DNA from 2 places in the Streptomyces sp. VNUA24 genome. Region 2 is predicted to be linked to the other one. Evidence: riboswitches for the same ligand, from Rfam matches in the RefSeq annotation. Region 2 holds a riboswitch; the other holds the start of a gene.
What was found. Region 2 has a riboswitch for S-adenosylmethionine ahead of thrC (threonine synthase). Riboswitches for the same ligand answer to the same signal wherever they lie in the genome.
Positions count from the first base shown of each region.

Region 1: linked by a shared signal. The riboswitch ahead of PYR72_RS35345 (aminotransferase class V-fold PLP-dependent enzyme) and the one ahead of thrC (threonine synthase) in region 2 are both predicted to bind S-adenosylmethionine.

Region 1 is NZ_CP119143.1:8,241,634-8,249,047, forward strand. It holds gene PYR72_RS35320 (heme-copper oxidase subunit III) at 1-218, shown strand, start outside; gene PYR72_RS35325 (c-type cytochrome) at 317-1,126, shown strand; gene PYR72_RS35330 (Rieske 2Fe-2S domain-containing protein) at 1,123-2,178, shown strand; gene PYR72_RS35335 (cytochrome bc complex cytochrome b subunit) at 2,175-3,815, shown strand; gene trpD (anthranilate phosphoribosyltransferase) at 3,950-5,014, shown strand; SAM riboswitch class IV at 5,285-5,400, shown strand; gene PYR72_RS35345 (aminotransferase class V-fold PLP-dependent enzyme) at 5,520-6,890, shown strand; gene PYR72_RS35350 (Lrp/AsnC ligand binding domain-containing protein) at 6,922-7,203, opposite strand; gene PYR72_RS35355 (rhomboid family intramembrane serine protease) at 7,200-7,414, opposite strand, start outside.
Region 2 is NZ_CP119143.1:6,292,043-6,299,456, reverse strand. It holds gene PYR72_RS27015 (MoaD/ThiS family protein) at 41-316, opposite strand; gene thrC (threonine synthase) at 419-1,711, opposite strand; SAM riboswitch class I at 1,729-1,875, opposite strand; gene PYR72_RS27005 (glucosyl-3-phosphoglycerate synthase) at 2,007-2,951, shown strand; gene PYR72_RS27000 (trehalose-6-phosphate synthase) at 3,176-4,594, shown strand; gene otsB (trehalose-phosphatase) at 4,608-5,483, opposite strand; gene PYR72_RS26990 (DUF3263 domain-containing protein) at 5,501-5,728, opposite strand; gene PYR72_RS26985 (extracellular solute-binding protein) at 5,909-7,156, opposite strand.

The sequences.
Region 1 (7,414 bases), 1.9 Mb from region 2:
CCGACCCGTACGGCTCGGTGTTCTACCTGACCACCGGCTTCCACGGCCTGCACGTGACGGGCGGTCTCATCGCCTTCCTGCTGGTCCTCGGACGCACCTACGCGGCGAAGAGGTTCACCCACGAGCAGGCGACCGCGGCCATCGTCGTGTCCTACTACTGGCACTTCGTCGATGTCGTCTGGATCGGCCTGTTCGCCACGATCTACATGATCAAGTAGACCGGGCGGCCGGGCCGGGCGGACCGTACGCCTGCCTCGAACCGAGAACGACCCTTCCAGAAGCACCGACGCAGAAGATCCTGACACCGGGGTAATCCGTGAAAAAGCTCTCCGCACGACGACGCCATCCGCTGGCGGCGGTCGTCGTCCTATTCATCGCGTTGGCGGCCTGCGCGGGGCTGTACACCGCCTTCGCCCCCGCGGACAAGGCGCAGGCCGATGAAACCGCCCAGACCCTCACCATCGAGGAGGGCAAGAAGCTCTACGCCGTAGGCTGCGCCAGCTGCCACGGCACCGGCGGTCAGGGCACCTCCGACGGTCCCTCCCTGGTGGGTGTGGGCGCGGCGGCGGTCGACTTCCAGGTCGGCACCGGCCGTATGCCGGCCCAGCAGCCGGGCGCGCAGATCCCGAAGAAGAAGGTCATCTACTCGCAGGCCGAGATCGACCAGCTCGCGGCGTTCATCTCGTCGCTGGGCGCCGGTCCGGAGATCCCGACCGAGAACGAGTACGACCCCGAGGGCGCGGACATCGCCGAGGGCGGCGAGCTGTTCCGCACCAACTGCGCGCAGTGCCACAACTTCACCGGCAAGGGTGGTGCGCTGTCCGAGGGCAAGTACGCGCCGAGCCTTGAGGGTGTCGACCCGAAGCACATCTACGAGGCCATGCAGACGGGCCCGCAGAACATGCCGTCCTTCCCCGACACCACGCTGTCGGAGGAGAACAAGAAGGACATCATCGCGTACCTCGACGCGGTCAACGGCGACGAAACCGTGGAGCCCGGTGGCCTCAGCCTCGGCGGACTCGGCCCGGTCAGCGAAGGTCTCTTCGGCTGGGTGTTCGGGCTCGGCGCGCTGATCGCCGTCGCCGTCTGGGTCGCCGCTCGGACCGCAAAGGCCAAGAAGTCATGAGTAGCCAAGAGATTCCAGAAGAGAACCTGCCCACCGAGCAGGACGCGCACGGCGCGGTCCAGGTCGCGGACGAGAAGAACCCCTTCGCGGACCCCGGCCTCCCGCCCCACGAGCACCGGGTCCAGGACATCGACGAGCGGGCCGCGAAGCGGTCCGAGCGCACGGTCGCCCTGCTGTTCACGGTGTCGATGCTGGCCACCGTCGCCTTCATCGCCTCGTACCTGGTGATCGACGTTGACAAGTCGATCTACGTCTGGCCGATCGGTCACATCAGCGCGCTGAACTTCGCGCTGGGGATGACGCTGGGCCTGTCGCTGTTCTGCATCGGCGCGGGCGCGGTCCACTGGGCCCGCACGCTGATGTCGGACGAGGAGATCGCCGACGAGCGCCACCCGATCGAGGCCTCCCCCGAGGTCAAGGCGAAGGTCCTGGCGGACTTCAAGCAGGGCGCCAAGGAGTCCGCGCTCGGCCGCCGCAAGCTGATCCGCAACACGATGTTCGGCGCGCTGTCCCTGTTCCCGCTCTCCGGTGTCTTCCTGCTCGGCGGTCTGGGCCCGGCGCCCGGCACCAAGCTGCGGCACACCACCTGGGCCAAGGGCAAGAAGCTCGTCAACATGAACACCAACGAGCCGCTGCGCCCGTCGGACGTCGCGGTCGGGTCGCTGACCTTCGCCATGCCGGACGGCCTGAGCGAGCACGACCACGACTTCCAGAAGAACATCGCCAAGGACGCCCTGATGATCGTCCGGATCCAGCCGGGCGACATCAAGGACAAGCGCGAGCTGGAGTGGTCGCACGAGGGCATCGTGGCGTACTCGAAGATCTGCACCCACGTGGGCTGCCCGATCTCCCTGTACGAGCAGCAGACGCACCACGTGCTCTGCCCTTGCCACCAGTCCACCTTCGACCTCGCCGACGGCGGACGGGTCATCTTCGGCCCCGCGGGTCACGCGTTGCCTCAGCTGAGGATCACCGTCGGTGAAGACGGCTACCTCGAAGCGGTCGGCGACTTCGAAGAGCCCGTCGGTCCTGCCTTCTGGGAGCGCGGATGAGTACTACGAACACCACCGGTTCGCGCGACAAGCGCGAGAAGGCACCGGCCGGCGAGCGCGTCGCCGACTGGGCCGACGGCCGGCTCGGGATCTACTCCCTGGCCAAGGCCAACATGCGCAAGATCTTCCCCGACCACTGGTCGTTCATGCTGGGCGAGATCTGCATGTACAGCTTCATCATCATCATCCTCACGGGTGTGTACCTGACGCTGTTCTTCCACCCGTCGATGAACGAGGTGGAGTACCACGGCAGCTACGTCCCGCTGCAGGGCCAGCTGATGTCCGAGGCGTTCAACTCGACCATGCACATCTCCTTCGAGGTGCGCGGTGGTCTGCTGATCCGCCAGATCCACCACTGGGCCGCGCTGGTCTTCCTCGCCGGCATGTTCGTGCACATGATGCGCGTGTTCTTCACGGGCGCGTTCCGCAAGCCGCGTGAGGTCAACTGGCTGTTCGGCTTCCTGCTGTTCGTCCTCGGCATGTTCACCGGCTTCACCGGTTACTCGCTCCCGGACGACCTGCTCTCCGGCACCGGTGTCCGCTTCATGGAGGGCGCGGTCCTGTCCGTGCCGATCGTCGGCACGTACCTGTCGTTCTTCCTCTTCGGCGGGGAGTTCCCGGGCGGGGACTTCGTGGCCCGGTTCTACTCGGTCCACATCCTGCTGCTGCCGGGCATCATGCTGGGCCTGATGGTGGCGCACCTGATCCTGGTCTTCTACCACAAGCACACCCAGTTCGCGGGCCCCGGAAAGACGAACAACAACGTCGTCGGCATGCCGCTGCTCCCGGTGTACATGGCGAAGGCCGGCGGCTTCTTCTTCCTGGTCTTCGGCGTCATCGCGGTCATCTCCGCGATCGCCACGATCAACCCGATCTGGACCATGGGCCCCTACCGGCCGGACCAGGTGTCCACCGGCGCCCAGCCCGACTGGTACATGGGCTTCTCCGAGGGCCTGATCCGTGTCATGCCGGGCTGGGAGATCAACTTCTGGGGTCACACGCTGGTCCTGGGCGTCTTCATCCCGCTGGTGATCTTCCCGCTGGTCCTGGTCGCGATCGCGGTCTACCCGTTCATCGAGTCCTGGGTCACCGGCGACAAGCGCGAGCACCACATCCTGGACCGCCCGCGCAACGCGCCGACCCGTACGGCCTTCGGCGTCGCGTGGATCACCTGGTACATGGTCCTGCTGATCGGTGGTGGAAACGACCTCTGGGCGACCCACTTCCACCTGTCGATCAACTCGATCACCTGGTTCGTCCGGATCGCGTTCTTCGTGGCCCCGGTCCTCGCGTTCGTCGTCACCAAGCGCATCTGCCTCGGCCTGCAGCGCCGGGACAAGGACAAGGTGCTGCACGGTCGCGAGACCGGCATCATCAAGCGCCTGCCGCACGGTGAGTTCATCGAGGTCCACGAGCCGCTCAGCCAGGAGCAGCTGCACACGCTCACGGCGCACGAGCAGTACGCGCCGGCCGAGATCGGTGCCGCGGTCGACGAGAACGGTGTCGCCCGCAAGGTCTCGCGCCTGGAGAAGGCCCGCGTCAAGCTGAGCAAGGGCTACTACGGCGAGGACAACCAGATCGCCAAGCCCACCGTCGAGGAGTACAAGGAGATCACGAGCGGCCACGGCCACCACTGATCGTCCCGCTTCGCCACACCACGGTCGAAGGGCCCCCGTCCGATCTTCGGACGGGGGCCCTTCGCCGTGCCCGGGGCTGGATAGGGTGGGGTTCACCTTCTTCCACGTCTCGTCTACGACACCCAGGAGCGGCTATGAGCGCTGTGACCCCCGCTGGAGGCGACACCGCGGCGGGCCGTTCCTGGCCGGCGGTCCTGAACGCGCTGCTCTCCGGACACGACCAGGACGCCGGTGCCACCTTCTGGGCGATGGACCAGATCATGCGCGGCGAGGCGACGGACGCGCAGATCGCCGGGTTCGTGGTGGCGCTGCGGGCCAAGGGGGAGACCGTCGACGAGATCACCGGTCTCGTCGACGCGCTGTACCAGCACGCCAACGTGATCGAGGTGGCCGGGGAGACCGTCGACATCGTCGGCACGGGCGGGGACGGGGCCAAGACGGTCAACATCTCCACGATGTCCTCGATCGTCGTCGCCGGTACGGGCGCGAAGGTCGTCAAGCACGGCAACCGGGCCGCGTCCTCGGCGTCCGGGGCCTCCGACGTCCTGGAGAAGTTGGGCGTCAATCTGGAGCTGACGCCGAAGCGGGTGGCCGAGGTCGCGGAGGAGGCCGGGATCACCTTCTGCTTCGCGGTGAAGTTCCATCCGGCGCTGCGTCATGTGGCGGCCGCGCGTGGGCAGTTGGGCATCCGTACGGTCTTCAACGCGCTCGGGCCGCTGGCGAACCCGGCGAAGGTGCGGGCCCAGGCGGTCGGGGTCGCCGACCCCCGGATGGCGCCCATCATGGCCGGTGTCTTCGCCGGACGCGGCAACTCCTCGCTGGTCTTCCGCGGCGACGACGGACTCGACGAGCTGACGACCACGGCGACCTCACGGGTGTGGGTCGTCCGGGACGGCAAGGTCACCGAGGAGGCGTTCGACCCGCGCGAGGTGGGCCTGGAGCTGGTGCCCGTGGAGGCGCTGCGGGGGGCCGACGCCTCGTACAACGCGGATGTCGCGCGGCGGCTGCTGGGCGGGGAGACCGGGCCCGTGCGGGACGCGGTGCTGCTGAACTCGGCGGCCGCGTTGGTGGCGTTGGAGCCGACGTCCGCGCCGCTGGCGGAGCAGTTGAGGGGCGGGATGGCCAGGGCCGCGGAGTCCATCGACTCCGGGGCGGCCCGGCAGGCTCTCGAGCGGTGGGTCGCGGCGACGAACAGGTAGTCGGTCGGGTACGGGTGAGTGGGGGCTGGTCGCGCAGTTCCCCGCGCCCCTGAAAAGCAGGGGCTGCGCCCCGTGCTTTTCAGGCCCGCAGGCCGTTGCTTTTCAGGCCCGCAGGGCCTGGGCTTTTAGGGGCGCGGAGAACTGCGCGAGAAGCCCCACGCACCCGCACCCGACAACGAACCGAGCCGCCCCCGAGCCCCAAGGCGCACCCGTCCCGGAATCCGGACAAGAGTTGCGGCGCGGCGATCACCTCGCGTACGTTCTGGTCCAGGTCATGAGTGACAGCCCATAGCCCCGGCTGGCTGTCCGGCAACCCTCCTTCCGTGGCGGGGTGCCCCGGGTGAAGACCGGGCCGTAGGCAGCGAGGTCTACGGCAAGCGCGGCTTCGAGGGAGTTCTTCCGTGAGCAAGCGAATGCGATAGGGCCGCCGAGCCCCGCCTCCGCGCACCCCTTTTCCTTTCTTCAGCGTGCCCTTCTTCGGCATGTCCTCTCACGGGAGTTCCCCATGTCTGTCTCCAGCGTCTCCACCCTTGCCGCCGACCAGTCGGTTTGCGCCTCCCTGCCCGTTCTGGGACGGGATGTCACCGTCCCGCTCGTCACCGGTGGCGAGGTCACCTACGCCGCGCTCGACTACGCCGCCAGCGCCCCCGCCCTGCAGCGCGTCTGGGACGACGTGGCCGCGTACGCGCCGTACTACGGGAGCGTGCACCGGGGCGCCGGGTACCTCTCCCAGCTGTCGACGGACCTCTTCGAGAACGCCCGGAAGACCGTCGCCGAGTTCCTCGACTGCCGTGACGACGACCAGCTGATCTTCACCCGGTCGACGACGGACTCCCTGAACCTCCTGGCCGAGGCCCTGCCCGCCGACTGCCAGGTCTTCGTCTTCGAGACCGAGCACCACGCCTCGCTGCTGCCCTGGCGGGACGCGCGGGTGACGTACCTGGACGCGCCCCGGACGCCGGAGCAGGCCGTCGCCACCCTGGAGACCGCCCTCGCCGCCCGCGACCCGTACGGGCCGGCCCTGGTGTGCGTCACCGGTGCTTCGAACGTCACCGGGGAGATCTGGCCGGTGCGGGAGCTGGCCGCGGCCGCCCACGCGCACGGCGCGCGGATCGTGCTCGACGCGGCCCAGCTCGCGCCCCACCACCCCGTCTCCGTGCAGGAGCTGGACGTGGACTGGGTCGCCTTCTCGGGGCACAAGCTGTACGCGCCGTTCGGGTCCGGTGTGCTCGCCGGGCGCGCCGACTGGCTGCGCGAGGCCGACCCGTACCTCGCGGGCGGCGGTGCCAGCCGCAAGGTGACCCGGCGGACGGACGGCGGCGTGGACGTCGAGTGGCACGACAGCGCCGCCCGTCACGAGGCCGGCTCGCCCAACGTCATCGGCGCCTACTCCATCGCCTCCGCCTGCAAGGCCCTCACCGAGGCCGGGTTCGACACCCTGGTCGCCCGGGAGCGGTACCTGATCGACACCGTCCGGGCAGGGCTCGCCGAGGTGCCCGAGGTGCGGATCCTCTCCCTGTTCGGGGACGAGGCCCCGCGCGTCGGCGTCCTCTCCTTCGTCGTCGAGGGCTGGAACAGCTCCCACTTCGCCGCCGCCCTCTCCGCCGAGTACGGCATCGGCGTACGCGACGGCCTCTTCTGCGCCCACCCCCTCGTCCGTACGCTCCTCGGCACCGATCCGCAGAGCCAGGGCGAGTGCGGTGCCCCCGAGGCGGCCCCCGGCGAACGCTCCCTCAACGCGATCCGGGTGAGCTTCGGAGCGGGCACCCCCGACGAGCACGTGGAGCGGTTCCTGGGGGCGGTCAAGGAGCTGGTGCGTGACGGCGCGAAGTGGAACTACCGCACGGAGGACGGCCGCTGCGTCCCGGCGGTCTGACCGCCGGAGCGTTCGGCCGCGCGAGAGGCCGCTAGCCGTCCAGCCCGATGGCGAAGGCGGCCTCCAGGTCGTGCTGGGAGTAGGCGCGGAAGGCGACGTGCGTGTCCGTGCCGAGGACGCCCGGGATCTTGCTGATCCGGCCGGGGATCACGTCCGCGAGGTCCTCGTGCTCCTTCACCCGGACCATGGCGACCAGGTCGTACGTACCGGTCACGGAGAACACCTCGGTCACGGAGTCGATCGCGGCGATCGACTCCGCGATCTCCGGAATCCGGTCCACGCTGGTCTTGATGAGGACGATCGCGGTGATCACGGCTGGTTCTCTCCCTCGGGGGCCGGAGCAGGGACGTTCTTCGACGCGTCCGCTGGCGGTGTCACTCTAGCCCTCCGGCCGTAACGCCCCCATGCGTAGACGAACCCCAGTCCGAACCCCACCAGGTGCGCCAGATAGGCGACGCCCGGCCCCGCGGTCTGCCGTCCCGCCGCCAGCCACTGCAGGCTCACCCAGAAGGGCAGGGTCACCC
Region 2 (7,414 bases):
AAGTTACCGACGGTTACTACCGACCGGTACGGACCGGGGGTCAGCCACCCGCGACGGCCGGAATGATCGACACGCCCGCGCCGTCCGGCGTCGCCGTCTCCAGCCCCTGCTCGAACCGGACGTCGTCGTCGTTCACGTACACGTTCACGAACCGCCGCAGCTTGCCCTGGTCGTCGAGAACCCGGGCGGCGATCCCGTTGTGGTTCTTCTCCAGGTCGGCGATGACCTCGGCGAGGGTGCCGCCCTCGGCACTGACCTCGGCCTGCCCGCCGGTGTAGGTGCGAAGGATGGTCGGAATGCGGACGTTGACGGACATGATGTGAAACCTCCGGGGAGTGCAGCGAACCTAAGGGGCGCGGGGAACTGCGCGACAAGCCCCCACTTACCCGCAGCAGAACGACTTGCTGACGGGTCCTGCTTACGCGAGACCGGCCTCGCGGAACGAATCAAGGCTGGGCCGGATGGTGGCGGTGAGCCCCGTCCCCGCCACCGCGTCCAGCGTCTTGAGACCGTCACCGGTGTTGAGCACGACCGTGGTGAGCGTCGGGTCGAGCAGCCCGTCCTCGATCAGCTTCTTCGTCACGCCGACGGTCACACCACCGGCGGTCTCGGCGAAGATCCCCTCGGTCCGCGCGAGCAGCTTGATCGCCTCGACGACCTGCTCGTCCGTCACGTCCTCCACGGCCCCCCCGGTCCGCCGCGCGATGTCGAGCACGTACGGCCCGTCCGCCGGGTTGCCGATCGCCAGCGACTTCGCGATGGTGTTCGGCTTCTGCGGCCGTACGACGTCGTGGCCCGCCTTGTACGCCACCGACACCGGCGAGCAGCCCTCGGCCTGCGCACCGAAGATCTTGTACGGCTTGTCCTCGACGAGCCCGAGCTTGATCAGCTCCTGCAGCCCCTTGTCGATCTTCGTGAGCTGCGACCCGGAGGCGATCGGCACGACCAGCTGATCCGGGAGCTTCCAGCCCAGCTGCTCGCAGATCTCGTACGCCAGGGTCTTGGAGCCCTCCGCGTAGTACGGCCGCAGGTTGACGTTCACGAAGCCCCAGCCCTCGCCGGCCGGGTCGCCGATCAGCTCGGAGCAGAAGCGGTTCACGTCGTCGTAGTTGCCCTCGATGCCGACCAGCTCGCCGCCGTAGACCGCGGCCATGACGACCTTGCCCTGCTCCAGGTCGTGCGGGATGAACACGCAGGACCGGAAGCCGGCGCGGGCGGCGGCGGCGCCGACGGCGCCGGCCAGGTTGCCCGTGGAGGAGCAGGACAGGGTGGTGAAGCCGAAGGCGCGGGCCGCCTCCAGCGCCTGGGCGACGACCCGGTCCTTGAAGGAGTGCGTGGGGTTGCCGGAGTCGTCCTTGACGAAGAGCTTGCCGGCGTCGACGCCGAGCGCGGCGGCCAGGTTGTCGGCCTGCACGAGCTGGGTCCAGCCGGGATTGATGTTCGGCTTGGTCGCCACGTCGGCCGGGACGGGCAGCAGGGGGGCGTACCGCCAGATGTTCGCGGGACCGGACTCGATCCGCTTGCGCAGCTCCTCCGTGTCGTAGGCGGAGTAGTCGTACGCGATCTCCAGCGGCCCGAAACACTCCTCGCAGGCGAAGACCGGCCCGAGGGGGACGCGGTGGCCGCACTCACGACAGCTCAGTGCGGCGGCGGGGCCGAGGTCTACTGTGGAGGGGGAGTCGGTGGTGCTTGCAACAGTCTGCGCAGCCATGGAGGCGAGGCCCTTTCTCCTCATCTTCCTCGCGGCGCACTTCGCCGCGAGACGGATTTGGCACCTTCCCGAGCCGGGAGCCTCACCACGACGACGTGGTCAGACCGGCTGGAGGGTTGCCGGGGCTTCATCGGGCCGTATCCCTCTGCCCCTCTGGATGAGCGGTATTTGGTTGTATGAGCCGACGGGCACCGACATGCGATGGTCACCAGCGTTGTCCAAGACTGTAACCGAAGGCCAGGACAGTTGAGAGAGCCGTCCGAACCGCGAGATGAACGCAGAGGAGCCGCGCACTGTGCTGAAGGAAGTCGAGCACTGGCTGAACACCCGCTCCTGGTCCACGGCCGACCGCCCGCTCCACAGGATCATGGCCGCGAAACGAGCGAGCGGCCAGTCGGTCAGCGTCGTCCTGCCCGCGCTGAACGAGGAGGAGACCGTCGGCGACATCGTCGCGATCATCCGCCACGACCTCATGCGGCAGGTCCCGCTCGTCGACGAGATCGTGGTCGTCGACTCCGGCTCCACCGACCGGACGTCGCAGGTCGCGGCGGCGGCCGGGGCGCGCGTCGTCCACCGCGACGACATCCTGCCCCGCGTCCCGGCCGTGCCCGGCAAGGGCGAGGTGCTGTGGCGCTCGCTGCTCGTCACCCGGGGCGACATCGTCTGTTTCATCGACGCCGACCTCCGGGAGTTCTCGTCCGACTTCGTCTCCGGGATCGTGGGCCCGCTGCTCACGGACCCCGGGGTCGACCTCGTCAAGGCGATGTACGACCGCCCCCTCGGCTCCGCCGCCGGCCAGGGCGGCCGTGTGACGGAACTCATGGCCCGCCCCCTGCTCAACATGCACTGGCCGCAGCTGGCCGGCTTCGTCCAGCCGCTCGGCGGCGAGTACGCGGCGCGGCGCTCGCTCCTGGAGCGGCTGCCGTTCCCCGTGGGCTACGGCATCGAGCTGGGCATGCTGGTCGACGCGCTGCACCTGGTCGGCCTCGACGCGCTCGCCCAGGTCGACGTGGGCGTCCGCAAGCACCGGCACCAGGACGGGGCGGCGCTGGGCCGCATGTCCGCGGCGATCTACCGCACGGCCCAGCTCCGGCTGGCCCGCGGGCATCTGATCCGGCCGGTCCTGACGCAGTTCGAACGGGGCCGGGAGGGTTTTGAGCCGCGCACCTATTCGGTGGACCTGGAGGAGCGGCCGCCGATGGTGGAGATCACGGAGTACGCGAAGCGGAGGGCGGCGTAGGGGGCGGGGGTGCGGGGCTTCTCGCGCCCCTGAAAGCCAACGGTCCTGCGGGCCTGAAATGCCCGGGGCGCAGCCCCGGGCATTTCAGGGGCGCGGGGAACTGCGCGACCAGCCCCCACCCACCCGCACCCGCCACACAACAGGCGCTCCACCCTCATGAGGCACTCCTGTATACGGCCGCACCCCACGTTTGACCGGCGGAGCCCTTGGCTAGGTTGAGCCGTATGGCATCAACGCACGGCGCGGCCCACGTACTCGTCGCGTCCAACCGGGGACCCGTCACCTACACGCTGGACGAGGAGACCGACACGCTCGCGGCGAAGCGCGGCGGCGGCGGTCTCGTGTCGGGCCTCTCCGCGATCGACCCGTCCTCCGGCGCCGTCTGGGTGTGCTCCGCCCTGGGCGACGGCGACCGCGAGGCCGTACGACGCGGTGTCTCCGAACCGGGCGTGCGCATGCTGGACATCCCCGCCGACGTGCACCACGACGCGTACAACGGCGTGGCCAACTCCACGCTGTGGTTCGTGCACCACATGCTCTACCAGACCCCCCTGGAACCGGCCTTCGACGCGGAGTTCCGACGGCAGTGGGCGGCGTACGAGACGTACAACCGCGCCTTCGCCGAGGCGCTCGCCGACGAGGCGGCGGACGGCGCGGCCGTGCTGGTGCAGGACTACCACCTGGTCCTGGTCCCCCGGATGCTGCGCGACCTCCGCCCCGACCTGCGGATCGGCCACTTCTCGCACACCCCGTGGGCACCCGTCGACTACTTCCGGATGCTTCCCGACGACATCGCCGCGCAGGTGCTCGACGGCATCCTCGGCGCCGACCGGGCCGCGTTCCTCACCCAGCGGTGGGCCGACGCGTTCACCGCGTGCTGCCGGGCCGTCCTGGGCCCGGAGAGCCTGTCCGGCACCCGGATCGGCGTGCACGGCCTGGGCGCCGACGCGGACTTCCTGCGCTCCCGCGCCCACCAGGAGGACGTCGACGACCGCATCGCCCTGCTGCGGGAGCAGATCGGTACGGCCCCGGAGGGCACCCCGCGCCGCACGATCGTCCGCGTGGACCGCACGGAGCTGTCGAAGAACATCGTGCGCGGCCTGCACGCCTACCGGCAGCTCCTCGACGACCGGCCGACCTGGCGCGAGCGCGTCGTGCACGTCGCCTTCGCGTACCCGTCGCGGCAGGACCTCGCGGTGTACCGGGACTACATGACCGAGGTCGAGCGGGTCGCGGACGACATCAACGAGCGGTACGGGACACCGGACTGGACCCCGGTCGTCCTCCACCTCAAGGACGACTTCGCCCGGTCCCTGGCGGCGTACCGCCTCGCGGACGTGGCCCTGGTGAACCCCATCCGCGACGGCATGAACCTCGTCGCCAAGGAGGTGCCGGTCGTCTCCGACGAGGGGTGTGTGCTGGTGCTGTCCCGGGAGGCCGGGGCCTTCGAGGAACTGGGCGACGACTCGGTGGTGGTGAACCCCTACGACGTGGCGGGTACGGCGGCCGCGCTGCACGAGGCGCTGAGCCTGTCGGCGGACGAGCGGGCGGAGCGGGGGAAGCGGCTGGTCGCGGCGGCCACCGCGTTGCCGCCGACGCAGTGGTTCCTGGACCAGTTGCGGGCGTTGGAGGAGGGCCGGTAGCCGGGGCCGCCGTTCAGGGCCCTCCGCGTCGGACGTGCGCGGCGACGGCCGCCAGGAGGTCGACGACTCCCTGCGGGCCGTCCACCACCAGGTCCGCCCGCTCGGACAGTTCGTTGACCTCCGCGCTGCCGCTGCAGACCAGGAGGCCGGGCGTGCCCTCGGTGCGGAGTTTCTCGACGGCGGCGAAGGCGGGGAGGTCGCCGAGGTCGTCACCGGCGTAGAGGACGGACGCGGCGCCGGTTTCCGCCAGGTACTCGCGCAGGGCGACGCCCTTGTCCATCCCCGGGGGCCGCAGTTCGAGGACCATACGGCCGGGTTCGACGATGAGGCCGTGGCGGGCGGCGAGGTCGGTGAGCGGGGCGCGCAGCGCGTCGAAGGCGGCCTGGGGGTCGGTGGCGCGGCGGGTGTGCACGGCGACCGCGCGGCCCTTCTCCTCGATCCAGGTGCCCTGCCGGGCGCCGACGCCGTCCAGGAGGCCGGGGAGTTCGGCGCGGACCGCCGCGACTCCGGGGTGCGGGGCGGGGGCGCTGACGGTGCCGGTGACGGCGTCCCAGCGTTCGGCGCCGTAGTGGCCGAGGACGACGAGGTGTTCCAGTCCGGGGACACCGGCGAAGCCGCCGTGGCGGACGGCGACGGCCGCCGGGCGGCCGGTCACCACGGCGACGGAGGCGACCTTCGGGGCGAGGGCGGCGAGGGCGGCGACCGCGTCGGGGTGGGCGCGGGCCTGCTCGGGGTCGGGGACGATCGGGGCGAGCGTGCCGTCGAAGTCGAGTGCGATCACCGTGCCGCCCGGGCGGCCGAGGATCGCGTCCAGCGCGTCCCGCCCGGCCTGGGTCACGGGGGTCGGCAAGGTGGCCTTGGGGTTCTCTGCGTCCTTGTGGCTGCCCATGGCGTCGACCCTATCCGTCATCGCTCGGCCCGGCGTCCCTCCCTGACTCTTCGCAGCCGGTTGACGGTGACCGGGTCGTGGGCGAGGGCGCGGGGGTCGTCGAGCAGCGCGTTGAGCAGCTGGTAGTACCGCACGGGGGCGAGGCCGAGCCGCTCCCGGATGACCCGCTCCTTGGCCCCGGGCCCGCCCCACCCCTGCCGCTCCACGGCAAGAATCGCCTGCTCCCGCGCGTCCAGCTCGTCCATACGACGACGGTAACGGAGGAGTGTGACAGCGCGAGGGGGTGGGGCGGGGTGGGGTGCGTTGTCGGGTGGGCCTGAAAAGCATGGGGCGCAGCCCCTGCTTTTCAGGGGCGCGGGGAACTGCGCGAGAAGCCCCACTCACCCGCACGCGACAACGCACCCGCCCCCGGCCAAGAGCCCCCCTCACTCCCCCCGCTCGGCAATGGTGGCCGTCTGCTGCAGCTCGGTAAGCACGGCCCCCGGCTTCGCATCGCGCCGCACCGCCCGCCCCACCTGCTCCTTGACCGCCGCGCTGACATCCGACCAGGACGTCTTGCCCACCGGATACAGCTCCGCGCTGGGCAGCGCGTCGAGGAACGGTCCGAGCGCGGCCTCGCCCTTGTCCCCGGCCATCTCCTGGGACGCGGACGCGGTCACCGGCAGCAGGTCGTACTCCCGGGAGAAGCCGAGCACGTTCTCGTCGCTGTAGACGAAGTCGAGGAAGTCACCGATCTCCTTCCCGTGGCCGTTCTGCTTGAAGGCCATCATCCAGTCGGCGACCCCCATGGTCGCGTGCTCCCGCTCGTCGCGCCCCGGCATGGCGGCCGTGCCGTACGCGACCCCCTTGTCGGCGGCCATCCGCATCAGGGTGGGGTGCCCGTTGAGCATGCCGACCTCGCCCCGCGCGAACGCCGCGAAGGCGTCGGCGCGGTTGAGTTCCCCGGGGGCGGTGGGCCCGGTGAGGCCCGGGTCGACGAGCCTGTCCTTGAGCCAGGTGAAGGTGCGGACGTTGTCCGGGGAGTCGATGCGGTAGGTGCCGACGTTGTCGGTGTAGCCGCCCCCGCCGCTGAGCAGCCACTGCATGGTCTCGGCCTGCGCCTCCTCTGACCCGAGCGGCAGCGCGTAGGGGGTGGTGACTCCGGCGCGGTCGAGGGCGGCGGCGTCGGCGGCCAGTTCGTCCCAGTCGCGCGGGGCGCGGTCGAGGCCCGCCTTCGCGAACAGCTTCTTGTTGTAGAAGAGGACGCGGGTGGAGGCCGCGAACGGCATGCCGTACGCGACCCGCCGTACCTTGCCCGCGTCGGCGAGCTGGGGCAGGAAGCCGGCCTGGACGGGGATGGAGAGCAGGTCGTCGACCTCGTAGAGCCGGCCGGCCGAGGCGTAGTCGGCATAGGTGCCGGCCTGCGCGAGATCGGGGGCCTCACCGGCGGCGACCATCTCCTTGATCCGGCGGTCGACGTCGTTCCAGGAGTAGACGCTGACGTCGACCTTCACGCCCGGCGTCTTCTTCTCGTACGCCTTCACGAGCGCGTCCCAGTACTTCTGGGAGCTGTTGGCCTTGGAGTCGCCGTAGTCGGCGGCGACCAGTCTCAGCGTGACGCCGGGGCCGTCGGCCGCGGAGCCGCCGCAGCCCGCGAGCGTCGCCGTCAGTCCCAGCGCGGTGAGCGCCGCCACGGCACCGTTCCTGACTCCGCCGTTTCCGGCTCCGCTGTTCCCGGCTCCGGTCCTCGTCCGCCTCTGTCGCTGCCGCTGTCGCACTCCCACTGCCCCAAACCTGTCGCATGAGCCCCGCGCACAACAGCCTGAATCACAGGCCCCGTACGGAAGGCCGTTGATCGCTCAACTTCCCAAACACTCCATAAGGTCTACACCACAAGGTCTACACCACGACTCGGTAAGTGGACTAGACCTCTCGCGGGTCAAAGGGCCACA